Regions from separate parts of the Micromonospora sp. NPDC006766 genome, predicted to be linked through region 2. Evidence: predicted binding sites of a transcription regulator. Region 2 holds the regulator's gene; the other holds the start of a gene.
What was found. The regulator HrcA, encoded in region 2, represses chaperone genes, less so after heat shock. The targets are predictions, from matches to a motif close to GGTTNGCACNCTCNNNNNGAGNGTGCNAACC.
Positions count from the first base shown of each region.

Region 1 (7,659 bases), on a different contig from region 2:
GGCCGCTTCGGCCGGGTCGTCGCCACGCTGCACCGGGACCACCGTGGGCGCGCCCTCCGCGGCGCCCGCCGGCCAGGCGGGCGGCCCGCCCGGCGTACGCGTCGATGCGGCCGGGCGGGGCGACCCACCGACCGCAGCGGCGTCCCGGGCCGGGTCGGTCACTCGGTGCCGGGCCGGTCGCCCGGGAGCGGCGAGCAGCAGCAACGCCTTTGCCACCGCGCTGGTGAGATCGTGGTCGGCACCCTGGATGAGCCCCCGCGCGCCGGCGCTGATGGTGGCCGCCGCGGCCTCCGACTCCTCGGCGCCGAGGAGCAGCACGGCGGCCTGGGGAGCGCGGGCGAGCACCCGGCGGACGAAGCCCGCGCTGTCCGGCCGGGTGAGGGCGGTGTCGGCGAGCACCACGTCGACCGGGCGCTCGGCGAGCCGCAGCATCACCTCGGGGTCGGAGACCGCCGTCCGGACGGCCCCGGCCAGCCCGAGCCGCGCCGCCGCGGAGGTCAGGTGCTGGGCCGCGAGTGGTGTCCGAACGCACACGAGAACGCTACGCACAGTGGTCTCCTCTCCGCCTCAGAGCAGACCACGACGGGGTCGGCCAGGGAGGAGGTTCCGGGCAATCATCCGAACTTTTCCGACAGATGGGGCATATGCCGCTAGTTGTCCGAGGTCTCGATCACAGATGTGTGAGCGCGAGCAGGCCCGGGTACCGAGGGGGCAGCCGGAACCGGCAGGAAGAGGGGTGCTGATGTCGAACGTACGCAGACTGCCTGGGCCCATCATCGACCTCTGGGACTGGCAGCGGCTCGGTGCCTGTCGAGGGCGGGACAGCGCGCAGTTCTTCCACCCGGACGGTGAGCGCGGCTCGTCGCGCCTGCGCCGCGAGTCGGATGCCAAGACCGTCTGCCGGGCCTGTCCCGTGCGGGCCGAGTGCGCCGCGCACGCCCTGTCGGTCCGTGAGCCCTACGGGGTGTGGGGTGGGTTCAGCGAGTCGGAACGGCTCCGGCTGCTCGCCCTCGGCTGGGAGGACCTGGCCGACCGCCGGCAGTCGCGGGTCGACGTGGCCCGGCTGGAGTCGCGCCTCGGCGCGACGCACCGGTCCGCGGTGCCGGAGCAGCGCCGGATCGCCTGACCCGCCCCCACCACCATCCCGATGACGCGTCCCAAGCTCCGGGTGTCGGCTCGCTCGCACGCGACCGCCATGCCTCACGGCAGCGGCCCACCTCCCGCGGTCCGGTGCGCCCGGCGCAAGCTGTCCTTCGGGCGCTACGAACTTGATGACGTGGATGATTCAGGTCGCGCACGGGGGTGGCCGAGGACAGGCTGGGACCAGCCGAGCAACGGCGACGCCAGCGGCGCAGAAGCGGGCGTGCCCGAGGACAGCGGCGGCGCGGGCGAGGTGGGCGAGACCGGTCGGACGCGGGTCTCGACAGGGGCGGGGTACCCCGCCGACCACCTGCCGGTGTGCCGTTTGCTGGACGGCCGCCGGGCTGGGGCCGGTGAATCGTTTACGTCATCAACTTCGTAGCGTCCCCGACCAACACCCGGCCCGTCAGCAGTTCAGGAGCAATACGGATCAGGGCACACCGCTCGGGAGGCGGTGTGCCCTGATCGACTGCCGTTACGGCCTCAGACTCAGAAGCCCGGGCCGTGCTGGTGGCCGTGACCGTGGCCGTGACCGCCGGCGGCGGCCGGCTCGGCCTTCTCCGGCTTCTCCACCACCAGGCTCTCGGTGGTGAGCAGCAGCCCGGCGATCGAGGCGGCGTTGGTGACCGCGTTGCGGGTCACCTTCACCGGGTCGAGGATGCCGGACTTGACCAGGTCGACGTACTCACCGGTGGCGGCGTCGAGGCCGTTGCCCCACTCCTTGCCGGCGACCTTCTGCACCACCACATAGCCGTCGTGGCCGGCGTTCTGGGCGATCCAGCGCAGCGGCTCGACCAGCGCCTTGCGCACGATCGAGACGCCGACCTTCTCGTCACCGGTCAGGCCCAGGTGGTCGTCGAGCACCGGCAGGATCTGGACCAGGGCGGCGCCGCCACCCGGGACCGTACCCTCCTCGACCGCGGCCTTGGTCGCGGCGATGGCGTCCTCGATGCGGTGCTTGCGCTCCTTCATCTCGACCTCGGTGGCCGCGCCGACCTTGATCACGGCGATGCCGCCGGAGAGCTTCGCCAGCCGCTCGGCCAGCTTCTCCCGGTCCCACTCGGAGTCCGAGGCCTCGATCTCCTTGCGGATCTGGGCAACCCGGTCGGCGACCTCGGACGCCTGGCCGCCGCCGTCGACGACGGTGGTGTTCTCCTTGTCGACCACCACGCGACGGGCGGTGCCGAGCACCTCCAAGCCGACCTGGTCGAGCTTGTAGCCCAGCTCCGGGGCAACCAGCTCGGCGCCGGTCAGAATCGCCATGTCCTGGAGCATCGCCTTGCGACGGTCACCGAAACCGGGGGCCTTGACCGCGCAGACCTTGAGGGTCTTGCGGATGGCGTTGACCACCAGCGTCGACAGCGCCTGGCCCTCGACGTCCTCGGCGATGATGAGCAGCGGCTTGTTCTGCTGGAGGACCTTCTCCAGCAGCGGCAGCAGCTCCTCGATCGCCGAGATCTTCTGCGTGGTGATCAGGATGTACGGGTCCTCCAGGACCGACTCCTGCCCCTCCACGTCGGTGACGAAGTTCGGCGAGATGAAGCCCTTGTCGAACTGGAGCCCCTCGGTCACCTCCAGCTCGGTGACGAGCGCGGAGCCCTCCTCGACGGTGATGACACCATCGCGGCCGACCTTCTCCATCGCCTCGGCGATCAGCTCGCCGATGGTGGCGTCCTGCGCGGAGATCGTCGCGACGTGCGCGATCGACTCCTTGCCGGAGACCTCAACGGCCTTGCCGAGCAGCGCCTCGGAGACCTGCCGGGCCGCCGCGTCGACGCCCCGCTTGAGGCCGGTCGGGTTGGCCCCGGCGGCCACGTTGCGCAGGCCCTCGCGGACCATCGCCTGGGCCAGCACGGTCGCGGTGGTGGTCCCGTCACCGGCGACGTCGTTGGTCTTGGTCGCCACCTCCTTGACCAGCTGCGCGCCGAGGTTCTCGTACGGGTTGGTGAGCTCGATCTCCTTGGCGATGGTCACGCCGTCGTTGGTGATCGTGGGCGCACCGAACTTCTTGTCCAGGACGACGTTGCGCCCGCGCGGGCCGAGGGTGACCTTGACCGCGTCGGCGAGGGCGTTGACACCGTGCTCCAGCAGGTGCCGGGCATCGTCCGAGAAGCTGAGGATCTTTGCCATCAGTATCCCTTCGAAGCGACGTTGCCCCGGCCCGGCGAGCCGGACCGGGGCAACGACACTGATCGGTTGCTTACTTCTCGATGACCGCGAGGACGTCGCGGGCGGAGAGCACCAGGTACTCCTCGCCGGCGTACTTGACCTCGGTGCCGCCGTACTTCGAGTAGAGAACGGTGTCGCCGACCTTCACGTCGAGCGGCACACGGTTACCCTTGTCGTCGATCCGGCCCGGGCCGACAGCGAGGACGGTGCCCTCCTGCGGCTTCTCCTTGGCGGTGTCGGGGATCACGATGCCCGACGCCGTGGTGGTCTCAGCCTCGTTCGCCTGGACCACGATCCGGTCCTCGAGCGGCTTGATCGCAACCTTGGTCGCGGTAGTCACGGGCATACCCTCCTGGGGTACTGGTTTCGTTGCCGGTCGGCACGCCGACCGGCGTCAATCTGCCACATGCCACCGGGCGGGGCCGTCGTCGCGGGTGCCGGTCCGCCTGGCGTCAACCCCCGGACACGCGGGCCCGGGAGTTGGCACCCTCAGGGTGAGAGTGCTAATCGCAGGTTATTCCTCGGCTAGCACTCCGTCAAGGAGAGTGCCAACCCGCCGCCCGGCGCGTCGCGCGCTGCCCGGACAATGAGCGGGTGGATCTCGACCAGCTCGCCGCCCTGCGTACCCCCGAGGGGTCGGCCGCGCTCGCGGCGGCCACCGAGGTCGCCGGCGGTGATCCGCTGACCGCGGCGGCCCGGCTCCGCTCGGCGGGGTTCCCGGCCGGGTTGGCCGCCGCCGCGCTCACCCAGGCCGAGCTGCGCCGCCGGGCGGCCGGCAAGTTCGGGCCGGAGGCCGCCGGCATGTTCCTCACCCGCCCCGGGCTGGAGCAGGCCACCCGTCGGGTAGTCGCCGACCGACGGGCCGCCCGGCTGCGCGCCGCCGGGGTGCGCAGCCTCGCCGACCTGGGCTGCGGCCTCGGCGCGGACGCGCTCGCCGCCGCCCGCGCCGGCATCCGGGTGTACGGGGTGGAGGCCGACCCGGTGACCGCCGCGATGGCCGCCGCGAACGCCGAGGCGGCCGGACTGGCCGAATTGTTCAACGTCGAGTGTGGCGACGCGACGGCCTTCGACGTGACCCGGGTGGACGCCGTCTTCTGCGACCCGGCCCGGCGGAAGGCGGGCACCGGCCGCCGGATCTTCGACCCGAACGCCTACTCGCCGCCCTGGGACTTCGTCACCGGGCTGGCCGAGCGGGCGCCCCGGACCGTGGTGAAGGTGGCCCCGGGGCTGGACCACGCGCTGATCCCGCCGGGTGCCGAGGCGGAATGGGTCAGCGTCTCCGGCGACCTGGTCGAGGCCGCCCTCTGGTGCGGTGCACTGGCCGACCTCCCCCGCCGCGCCACCCTGTGCAAGGAAGGGCCCCCTGTTAACGCCTCCGGTAGAGCAGGGGCCCCCTGTTATCAGCTCACCGGCAGCGGCGACGCCGAGGCGCCCGTCGGCACCGTCCGCCGTTACCTGTACGACCCGGACCCGGCCGTGGTCCGCGCGCACCTGGTCGCCGAACTGGCCGTGGAACTGGGCGCGACCCTGGCCGACCCGAGCATCGCCTACCTCTACGCCGACACGCCGGTAGCCACCCCGTTCGCCCGCTGCCTGGAGATCACCGATGTGCTGCCGTTCTCGCTGAAGCGGCTGCGCGCCCTGCTCCGGGAGCGCCGGGTGGGCCGGGTGGAGATCCTCAAGCGCGGCTCGGCGCTGGAGCCGGAGAAGCTGCGCCGCGACCTGAGGCTCGCCGGCGAGGCGGCGGCCAGCCTGGTGCTGACCCGGGTTGACGGCGCGCCGACCGTGCTGCTCTGCCAGCCGCTGCCGGGTTGAGCACGGTCGGCACCGGGTTGAGGACGGTCTGCGCCGGGCTGAGGATGGTTGGCGCGGGATTAGGCTCGCCGGCCGGCACCGGGCGGGTTAGCTTGTCGGGCATGGCGGGACAGGGCACTCCGGCGACGGCGCTGCTGGCGAAGCGGAAGATCAGGCACAGCACCCACCCGTACGACGTCTCCCCGGATGCGCCGAACTACGGTGCCCTGGTCGCGGCGGCCCTCGGGGTGCCGCCGGAGCGGGTGTTCAAGTCGCTGGTCACCGAGGTCGACGGCGGGCTCACCGTGGCGGTCGTGCCGGTCACCGGGGATCTGGACCTCAAGGCCCTGGCCGCCGCCGTTGGCGGCAAGCGGGCCACCATGGCCGACCGGGCCGCCGCCGAGCGGGCCACCGGCTACGTGCGGGGCGGAATCAGCCCGCTCGGCCAGCGCAAGCGGTTGCCCACTGTGGTCGACGCGTCCGCGCTGGGCCATCCGAGTGTCTATGTCTCGGCGGGTCGTCGGGGGCTTCAACTGCAACTCGCCCCGGCGGACCTGGTCGCGCTGACCGACGCCGTCACCGCGCCGATCGCCGCGGCCTGAGCCCAGTCGCAGCCCACCTGAGGCCAGCCGAGCAACCGGAGGCCAGTGGCGTTGCTGAATTGTTATCGCCGCCAACAAACTTCCGACTTCGACAGTCTTGCATGCGCCGTGAGGCGGGGAATACGTTGCCGGACACAACAAAAACACCATCCCCCACCTCCGGAAAGGACCCTGCACATGCGCAAGGGCTTCCTCACCTTCGCTGCCGCCGGCCTGCTGGCCGCCGGCAGCATGGCCGCCTGTGGTGACAACGGCGGCTCCGACCAGGGCCGCGGCGACTCAGCCAAGAAGCCGAAGATCGGCGTGATCCTCCCGGACAGCAAGTCCTCCGCGCGGTGGGAGACCGCGGACCGCAAGTACCTGGAGGAGGCGTTCAAGGCCGCCGGCGTCGAGGCCAAGATCGACAATGCTCAGGACGACAAGAACGCCTTCCAGACCATCGCCGACACGATGATCAACGAAGGCGTAACCGTCCTGATGATCGTCAACCTGGACTCCGGCACCGGCAAGGCCGTGCTGGACCGGGCGAAGTCCCAGGGTGTGGCCACCATCGACTATGACCGGCTCACCCTCGGCGGCTCGGCGGCGTACTACGTCAGCTTCGACAACGAGGCGGTCGGCAAGCTCCAGGGCGAGGGTCTGGTCAAGTGCCTGACCGACAAGGGCGTCAAGAACCCGACGATCACCTACCTCAACGGCTCGCCGACGGACAACAACGCCACCCTGTTCAAGAACGGGTACGACTCGGTGCTCAAGCCGAAGTTCGACTCGAAGGAATACACCAAGGCCGCCGACGACTCCGTACCGAAGTGGGACAACGCCGAGGCCGGCACGATCTTCGAGCAGCAGCTCACCAACGCCGGCGGCAAAATCGACGGGGTGCTCGCCGCCAACGACGGTCTCGGCAACGCGGCCATCTCGGTGCTGAAGAAGAACAAGCTCAACGGCAAGGTCCCGGTGACCGGCCAGGACGCCACCGCCGAGGGCCTGCAGAACATCCTCGCCGGTGACCAGTGCATGACCGTCTACAAGGCGGTCAAGAAGGAGGCGGACGCCGCCGCCGGGCTGGCCATCGCACTCGCCAAGGGCGAGAAGAAGGACACCGGCCAGACTGTCAAGGACCCGGAGGGCGGCCGGGACGTGCCGGCCGTGCTGCTGGAGCCGAAGGCGATCTTCAAGGACAACGTCAAGGACGTCGTTGACGACGGCTACGTGACCAAGGAAGAGCTCTGCGCCGGGGCGTACGCCAAGCTCTGCGCCGACGCCGGCATCAGCTGACCTTTTCCTGCCCGTTTCAGGCGGCGCCGCCCGGCACGCATACTCCGCGCCGGGCGGCGCGTCGCCGGACGGCATCCGAGATCTCTCTCCGCGCAAAGGAGACCCCCGTGCCCGCCACCCCCCTGCTGGAACTGCGCGGGATCGACAAGAGCTTCGGTCCCGTCCAGGTGCTGCGCGACGTCGGCTTCGCCGCACACCCCGGCGAGGTCACCGCGCTGGTCGGCGACAACGGCGCCGGCAAGTCGACCCTGGTCAAGTGCATCAGCGGCATCTATCCCACGGACGCCGGCGAGTTCCTCTTCGACGGCCAGCCGGTGAGCATCCACGGCCCGCGCGACGCGGCCGCGCTCGGCATCGAGGTCGTCTACCAGGACCTCGCGCTCTGCGACAACCTCGACATCGTCCAGAACATGTTCCTCGGGCGGGAGCGGCGCAGCGGCATCGTGCTCGACGAGCCGGCCATGGAGCAGTTGGCCGCCGAGACCCTGGCCGGGCTGAGCGTCCGCACGGTGAAGTCGCTGCGTCAGCACGTCTCCAGCCTCTCCGGTGGCCAGCGCCAGACCGTGGCGATCGCCAAGGCGGTGCTCTGGAACAGCAAGCTGGTCATCCTGGACGAGCCGACCGCCGCACTCGGCGTCGCGCAGACCGCGCAGGTGCTGGAGCTGGTCCGCCGGCT
Region 1 covers NZ_JBEYIX010000003.1:249,093-256,751, forward strand. Annotated here, with positions in the region: gene ABZ671_RS06785 (helix-turn-helix transcriptional regulator) at 1-549, opposite strand, end outside; gene ABZ671_RS06790 (WhiB family transcriptional regulator) at 743-1,126, shown strand; gene groL (chaperonin GroEL) at 1,630-3,270, opposite strand; gene groES (co-chaperone GroES) at 3,341-3,655, opposite strand; gene ABZ671_RS06805 (methyltransferase domain-containing protein) at 3,904-5,124, shown strand; gene ybaK (Cys-tRNA(Pro) deacylase) at 5,226-5,705, shown strand; gene ABZ671_RS06815 (substrate-binding domain-containing protein) at 5,883-6,983, shown strand; gene ABZ671_RS06820 (ATP-binding cassette domain-containing protein) at 7,091-7,659, shown strand, end outside.
Region 1: a site for HrcA is predicted at 3,788-3,818, ahead of groES (co-chaperone GroES). Genes of this name have one in related genera too.

Region 2 (7,659 bases):
AGCGTCCCGTCGTGCCAGAAGAAGACGCACTCGAAGCCCTCGCCCCACCAGCGGCCCAGCATCCCGCGCAGCGACTCCGGAGCGGGCGGACCGGGGCGCCACGGCTCGATGTCGGCCGGATCATGCTCGGCGGCGGCGGCGAGCAGCCGGTGTGGCAGGTCTAGCACCTCCACGCCGGTGCCGGAGGAGCCGAGCACCGCGCAGCCCATCGCGCCCGCGGTGCCGTCCCCGCCCCGCCGGCCGTAGACGGCGGCCAGGAAACCGGGCATCGCCCCGTCGTGCCCCACGTGCATCACCCGCCCCGGCTGTGGCACCAGGATCAGGCCCAACCCGAAGCCGGCCGCCCAGAGCGTCTCGTCGGTGGTGGTGAGCGGCCAGCGCATCTCGTCGAGGGTCGCCGGGGCGAGGACCGCGCCGGCCGGGTCCAGCGCGGCCGGATCGGCCAGGAAGGCCGCCCAGCGCGCCATGTCCGGCGCGGTGCTCCACAGCTGCGCGGCCGGGGCCACCCCACCGAAGTCGGTCGGCGGCTCCGGCCGCGCCTCGTCGGAGTACGCGTCAACCAGGAACCCGGTCGCCGCCCGACCGCCCGGGGTGAGGCCGGTGGCGGCCAACCCGAGCGGCGCGAGCACCCGCTCGGCCAGCACCTCCGCCCAGGTGCCGCCCCGCAGCCGGGCCACCAGCTCGCCGAGCAGGGCCATCCCGAGGTTGGAGTAGTGGTAGCGGCGGCCGGTCGGCAGCACCCGCTCCACTCGGTCCAGGTCGGCGATCAGCTCGGCCGCGCCGGGTGCCCGCAGCGTGTCCCAGACGTCGCCGTGCGGCTCGCGCTGCAGGCCCGCGGTGTGCGACAGCAGCCGGCGTACGGTCAGCCCGCCGTGAGCCGGCAGGTCGAGGTGCCGCCCGATCGGGTCGTCCAGGTCGAGCAGCCCGTCGTCCCGGCACTGCAACACCAGCACGGAGGTGAAGGTCTTGGTGACCGAGCCGATCCGGAACACCGTGTCGGGGTCGAGCGGGGTGTCGTTGCCGGTCCCGCCGACCGCGCAGGTCCAGAGCGGCCGGTCGGCCCGGTGCAGGGCGACCGAGACCGCCGGGATCCGACCCTGGGCCTGCGCCTGCCGCACCATCCGGTCGAGCCGGTCATGCACCGTGATCATGCGGGCAGTCTAGGTGCGGCGTTAGCGGCAGAGCATCGGACCGAGCGGCGCGCCGCCGAACACGTGCGCGTGCACGTGGAAGACCTCCTGGCCGGCGTACGCCCCGGTGTTGAACATCAGCCGGAAGCCGTCGGCGAGCAGCCCCTCCTCCTCGGCCACCGTGGCGGCCGTGGCGAGCACCTCGCCGGCCAGCCCCGGGTCACCCTGGGCGAGGGTGGCCACGTCCGCGTAGTGCTCCTTCGGGATCACCAGCACGTGCGTGGGCGCCTGGGGGTTGATGTCCCGGAAGGCGAGGGTGGTGGCGGTCTCCCGCACGATGGTGGCCGGGATCTCCCCGACGACGATCCGGCAGAACAGGCAGTCGCTTCCCATTCAGGCAGTGTAAGGAAGGGCCCCCTGTTAACGCCTACGGCATAGCAAGGGCCCCTTGTTAACAACCCGGCTGGGTGCGGCACGATGGCGCGCATGACAGGACGGGCGGTACTGGTGACAGGAGCCTCGCGCGGCATCGGGCGCGCGGTGGCGCGGGTGTTCGCGGCGGGCGGGGATCGGGTGGCGATCCACCATCGGGATTCGGCGGAGTTGGCCGAACAGCTGCGCGAGGAGCTACCCGGCGACGGGCACGTGGTGGTCCGCGCCGACCTGACCGACCCGGACGCGGTACGCACGATGGTCGACGAGGCGGCGGAACGGCTGGGCGGGCTGGACGTGTTGGTCAACAACGCTGGCGTTTACGGCCCACGGGACCTGCCGCACCCGGTCTTCGGCAACACCTACGGGCAGTGGCAGGAGCAATGGCGGCTGGTCCTGGAGACCAACCTGACCGGCGCCGCCAACGTCACCTGGTGCGCCGCCCAGCACATGCGCGAGCGGGGCGGCCGAATCGTGAACGTGTCGTCCCGGGGCGCCTTTCGCGGCGAGCCGGAGCAGCCGGCGTACGGGGCGAGCAAGGCCGGGTTGAACGCGCTCGGCCAGTCGCTCGCGCTGGCCCTGGCCCCGTACGGCATCGCGGTGGCGACGGTCGCGCCGGGCTTCGTGGAGACCGACATGACCACCACGCACCTCAGCGGCGAGCGCGGCGACGCGATCCGCGCCCAGTCCCCGTTCGGCCGGGTCGCCCGCCCCGACGAGATCGCCGCCGCCGTGCACTGGCTGGCCAGCCCCGAGGCCGAGTGGGCCTCCGGCACCATCCTCGACCTCAACGGCGCCTCCCACCTCCGCACCTGACCCCACCCCGCCCCGCCCCGCCCCGCCCCGCCCCACCCCGCCCCGCCCCGGCGATCATGGAGTTGTGGTGCCCAATTCGAGCCTTTCACGGCCTTTGCGAGGGACCACATTTCCATGATCGGCCAGGCAAGGGGGGCGGGGGCGGGGGTTACCAGCGGGGTAGGCGGGTGGCTAGGACTGTGAGGGCGGCTACGCCGGCTGTGGAGGTGCGCAGGACCGAGGGGCCGAGACGGACGGGGCGGGCGCCGGCCTCGCGGAAGGCGGACAGTTCGGGCGGGGCAATGCCACCCTCCGGGCCGACCACCAGCACGATCTCGCCGGTCTCCGGCAGCTCGGCGGTGGTCAGCCGCTCCTCGGCTTCCTCGTGCAGCACGAACGCGGCGGCCGCCCCGGCGATCCGCCGGGCCACGGTCGCGGTGGACTCGTCGGGCGTGCCGGCCACCACCGGCAGCCAGGCCCGGCGGGCCTGCTTGGCGGCCTCCCGGGCGGTGGCCGCCCACTTCTCCCGGGCCCGTACGCCCCGGTCGCCACGCCACTGCGTGACCGAGCGGGACGCCGCCCACGGGACGATCTCGTCCACCCCGACCTCGGTCATCGCCTGCACGGCCAGCTCGCCCCGATCGCCCTTGGCGATGCCCTGCACCACAACGAGCCGGGGGACGGACGCGTCGACGTACCCCCGGGAGGTGATCATCAGGTCGAGGGTGCCCCGGCCGACGGCGGTGACCACCCCGCCGGCGGTGCCGCCCCGCCCGTCGGCGAGCAGCAACTCCTCGCCGACGCGCAGCCGCTGCACGGTGGCGGCGTGATGCCCCTCCGGCCCGTCGAGGGTCAGCGTGTCACCGGTGGGCAGCGCCTCGACCAGGAACAGCGGCGCGGACACGCTAGGCGTGCCCGTTGAAGGCGTCGCGCATCCGGGAGAAGAAGCCGCCCTGCTTGGTGAGCTCGGCGACCTCCTCGCCCCGGGTCTTGGCGAACTCGCGCAGCATCCGCTCCTGCTCGGCGTCGAGCTTGGTCGGGGTGCGGACGTCGAGGTGGACGTAGAGGTCGCCCCGGCCGGTGCCGCGCAGGTGCGGCACGCCCCGGGCGCGCAGCCGCAGCGTGCTGCCCGGCTGGGTGCCCGGCTTGACATCGACCGGTTCCTCGCTGTCCAGGGTCTTGATGGTCAGCCGGGTGCCGAGCGCGGCGGCGGTCATCGGCACGGTGACTCGGCAGTGCAGATCGTCGCCCTTGCGGGAGTAGACGTCGTGCGGCCGCTCGTGGATCTCCACGTAGAGGTCGCCGGCCGTCCCGCCGCCCGGGCCGACCTCGCCCTGCTGGGCCAGCCGGATCCGCATGCCGTCCTCGACACCGGCCGGGATCTTGACGGTGAGTGAGCGGCGGGTCCGGACCCGGCCGTCACCGGCACAGGTCGGGCAGGGGTTCGGGATGGTGGTGCCGTGGCCCTGGCAGACCGTGCACGGCCGGGCGGAGACCACCTGGCCGAGGAAGGTCCGCTGCACCGACTGCACCTCGCCCCGCCCACCGCACGCCTCGCAGGTCGCGAGGTGGGTGCCGGCCGCGGTCCCGGCACCGGAACAGGTGGTGCAGAGCACGGCGGTGTCGACCGTGATCGGGGCTTCGACGCCGAACGCGGTCTCGTTGAGGTCCAGCTCCAGCCGCAGGATCGCGTCAGCGCCCGGCCGGGTACGCGGACGGGGGCCGCGCGAACCGCCGGCAGCCCCGCCGAAGAACGCGTCCATGATGTCCTGGAACCCGACGAACGGGCCGGCGCCGCCCGGGCCTCCCGGACCGGCGCCCCCGCCCCCCGGAGCCAGCGGGTCGCCGCCCAGGTCGACGATCTGCCGTTTCCGATCGTCCGAGAGGACCTCGTACGCGGCGTTGATGTCCTTGAACTTCTCCTGTGCCTCCGGATCCGGATTGACATCCGGGTGGAACTGCCGCGCCAGCTTGCGGTAGGCGCGCTTGATCTCGTCGTCGGAGGCGTCCCGGCTGACGCCGAGAATGCCGTAGTAGTCCCTGGCCACTGCGTTCGGTGTCCTCATGTTCGTCTCGCGTTGCGCCGGTCGCCGGCCTCCTGCCGGCCGCCGCCCCTGACTGGTCAGTTCTGGGCCAGCAGCTCGCCCACGTAGCGTGCCACGGCTCGCACCGTGGCGATGGTGCCGGGGTAGTCCATCCGGGTCGGCCCGACCACACCCAGGCCGCCGACGATGGTGCGACCCGGGCCGTACCCGGTGCTGACCACCGAGGCGGCGCGCAGGTTGTCGATCTCGTTCTCGTCGCCGATCAGCACCCGGGTGGTGCTCGGCTCGGCCTCGCCGATGAGCTTGAGGAGCACGACCTCCTCCTCGAGCGCCTCGAGGATGGGCCGCAGTGAGCCCTGGAAATCCAGCAGGCCACCTCGGGTGAGGTTGGCCGTGCCGGCCAGCGCGAGCCGCTCCTCGTGCCGCTCGACCAGCGTCTCCAGCAGCACGCTGGAGAGCGTGGCCATGGCCGGGCGCAGGTGCGGCGAGGACTCGTCCACCAGGGCCTGGACCAGCGGCGGGGTGTCCGACAGCCGGCTGCCAACCAGCTTGTCGTTGGCCAGCCGACGCAGGTCGGTGACGTCGTCGGCCGACAGTGGGCCGGGCAGCTCGACCAGCCGCTGCTCGACCCGACCGGTGTCGGCGATCATGACCACCATCAGCCGGGTGGTGGAGATCGGCACCAGCTCCAGGTGGCGCACCTTGGAACGGGCCAGGCTGGGGTACTGCACCACGGCGACCTGCCGGGTGAGCTGGGCCAGCAGCCGGACCGTGCGGTGCACCACGTCGTCCAGATCGACCGCGCCGACCAGGAACCGCTCGATGGCCCGGCGCTCGGCCGGGCTGAGCGGCTTGACCCGCGAGAGCCGGTCGACGAAGAGCCGATAGCCGCGGTCGGTGGGCACCCGGCCGGCGCTGGTGTGCGGCTGCCGGATGTAGCCCTCGTCCTCCAGGACGGCCATGTCGTTGCGTACGGTGGCCGGGGAGACGCCCAACTGGTGGCGCTCCACCAGCGCCTTGCTGCCGACCGGCTCCTGGGTGGCGACGTAGTCCTCGACAATCGCGCGGAGCACGGCGAGCTTGCGGTCGTCGAGACCCATCTCCCCACCTCCTGACGCACCTCGGCCCGCCGGCGCCCGGCACCGCCTGGTGGTCGATCAGGCGGCACGCGGTGCCGGTCGAGCATCTGGCACTCGACTGTAGCGAGTGCCAGTCTACGTCGGCACACCCACCGACGCGATGATCAGCGACGGACCTCCGGTGCGGTCCACCGCACACTCCGGGAGAGCCAAACAGCCGGACTTCCGGGGCGGTGTCGCTCTGGCGCGTCGTTGCGAACGGGACCTACCGTGACGTCCATGACTGAACCACCTCGCTTTCCCGGAGCGGGGGACCCCGGCGCCCAGCCGCCGGGCGACACCCCGCAGTCGGCACCATACGGCTCCTCGCCGGCCAACGAGCCCCCCACCGCACCAATGTCCGGGGGCCCGAGCGGTCCCGGCTATCCCCCACCCGGTGGCTATCCGCCGCCGGGCGGCTACCCCCCGCCGGGCGGCTACCCCCCGCCGGGCGGCGGCTACGGCAACAACGAGGACAAGACCTGGGCGCTGATCGCGCACTTCGGCGGCGCCGCTGGCGCACTGATCAGCTTCGGCCCGCTGGGCTTCGTCGCCCCGCTGATCGCCTTCCTGGTCCGCGGCCCGCAGTCCCCCACCGCCCGGGCCCACGCCCTCGCCGCGCTGAACTTCCAGCTCCTCTGGTCGATCATCGCGTTCGTGCTGCTCTTCGTGAGCTGGTGCCTGCTCTTCCTGCCCAGCATCGCGGTCGTGGTGATCCAGATCCTGTTCGGGATCATCGCCGGCATGAAGGCCAACGAGGGCCAGCCCTACCGCTACCCGATGTCCGCCAGCTTCATCAAGTGACCGTGACCCGGCCGTCCCTCCGGTCGGCCGGGTCCGTCATCGCTCAGGGCAGCAGGTCGCGCACCACCGCGTCGGCCAGCAACCGGCCGCGCAGGGTGAGCACGGCCCGGCCGGCCGCGTACCCGTCGGCGGTCAGCAGACCGTCGGCCAGTGCCCGCTGCGCGCCGGCCCGACCCGCCGCGTCCAGCACGCCCAGCGACAGGCCGTCGGCGAGCCGCAGCCGCAGCATCACGTCCTCCATGTGCGCCTCGTCGGGGGTGAGCACCTCCCGGGCCAGGCCGGGTGACTTCCCCGCGGCCAGGCGTCCGGCGTACGCGGTGGGGTGCTTGACGTTCCACCAGCGCACCCCGCCGACGTGGCTGTGTGCCCCCGGGCCGAGGCCCCACCAGTCACCGCCGCGCCAGTAGAGCAGGTTGTGCCGGCAGCGGGCCGCCTCGGAGCGGGCCCAGTTGGAGACCTCATACCAGGAGAAGCCGGCCGCGTCCAGGGCGGCCTCCGCGGCCAGGTAACGGTCCGCCGCGACGTCGTCGCTCGGGTACGCCAGCTCTCCGCGACGCATCCGCGCGGCCAGCCGGGTGCCCTCCTCCACGATCAGGGCGTACGCGCTGACGTGGTCCACGCCCGCCGCCACCACCTGGTCCAGCGAGGCGGCGAAGTCCTCCGCGTGCTCCCCCGGCGTGCCGTAGATCAGGTCCAGGTTCACGTGGTCGAACCCGGCGTCCCGCGCCTCTTCGGCGGCGGCCACGGCCCGACCGGCGCTGTGCTGCCGGTCCAGGATCGCCAGCACCCCGGGCGCGGCGGACTGCATGCCCAGCGAGATCCGGGTGTAGCCGGCCGCCCGCAGCGCCTTGAGCGACCCGGGGTTTACCGACTCGGGGTTGGCCTCGGTGGTCACCTCGGCGTCGGCGGCCAGCCCCCAGGTGCGGTCGATGCCGTCCAGGATCCGGGCCAGGTCGTCGGCGGGGAGCAGGGTGGGCGTACCGCCACCCACGAAAACGGTGTCCACCCGGGGCGGCGGGGTGTCGCCCAGCGCCCGGGCGGCGAGCGCCAGCTCGGCCAGCACGGTCTCGGCGTACGACTCGCGGCTGGCTCCGCCGCCGAGCTCCGCCGACGTGTAGGTGTTGAAGTCGCAGTAGCCGCAGCGGCTGGCGCAGAACGGGACGTGCACATACACCCCGAAGCCGCGCGCGCCGACGGCAGACAGGGCGGCAGGGGGCAGCGACCCGTCGACCGGGACGGGCTCGCCTTCTGGAAGAGCGCCAGGCATGGCCACTAGTGTGCCCGGCATGACCTCTCCGGACGCTCTCGTGCGGGTCGCCACGGCCCGTGGGGTGA
Region 2 covers NZ_JBEYIX010000025.1:25,903-33,561, forward strand. Annotated here, with positions in the region: gene ABZ671_RS20395 (serine hydrolase domain-containing protein) at 1-1,151, opposite strand, end outside; gene ABZ671_RS20400 (histidine triad nucleotide-binding protein) at 1,173-1,523, opposite strand; gene ABZ671_RS20405 (SDR family oxidoreductase) at 1,617-2,378, shown strand; gene ABZ671_RS20410 (16S rRNA (uracil(1498)-N(3))-methyltransferase) at 2,527-3,261, opposite strand; gene dnaJ (molecular chaperone DnaJ) at 3,263-4,405, opposite strand; gene hrcA (heat-inducible transcriptional repressor HrcA) at 4,480-5,502, opposite strand; gene ABZ671_RS20425 (DUF4870 domain-containing protein) at 5,761-6,324, shown strand; gene hemW (radical SAM family heme chaperone HemW) at 6,368-7,591, opposite strand; gene ABZ671_RS20435 (enoyl-CoA hydratase-related protein) at 7,611-7,659, shown strand, end outside.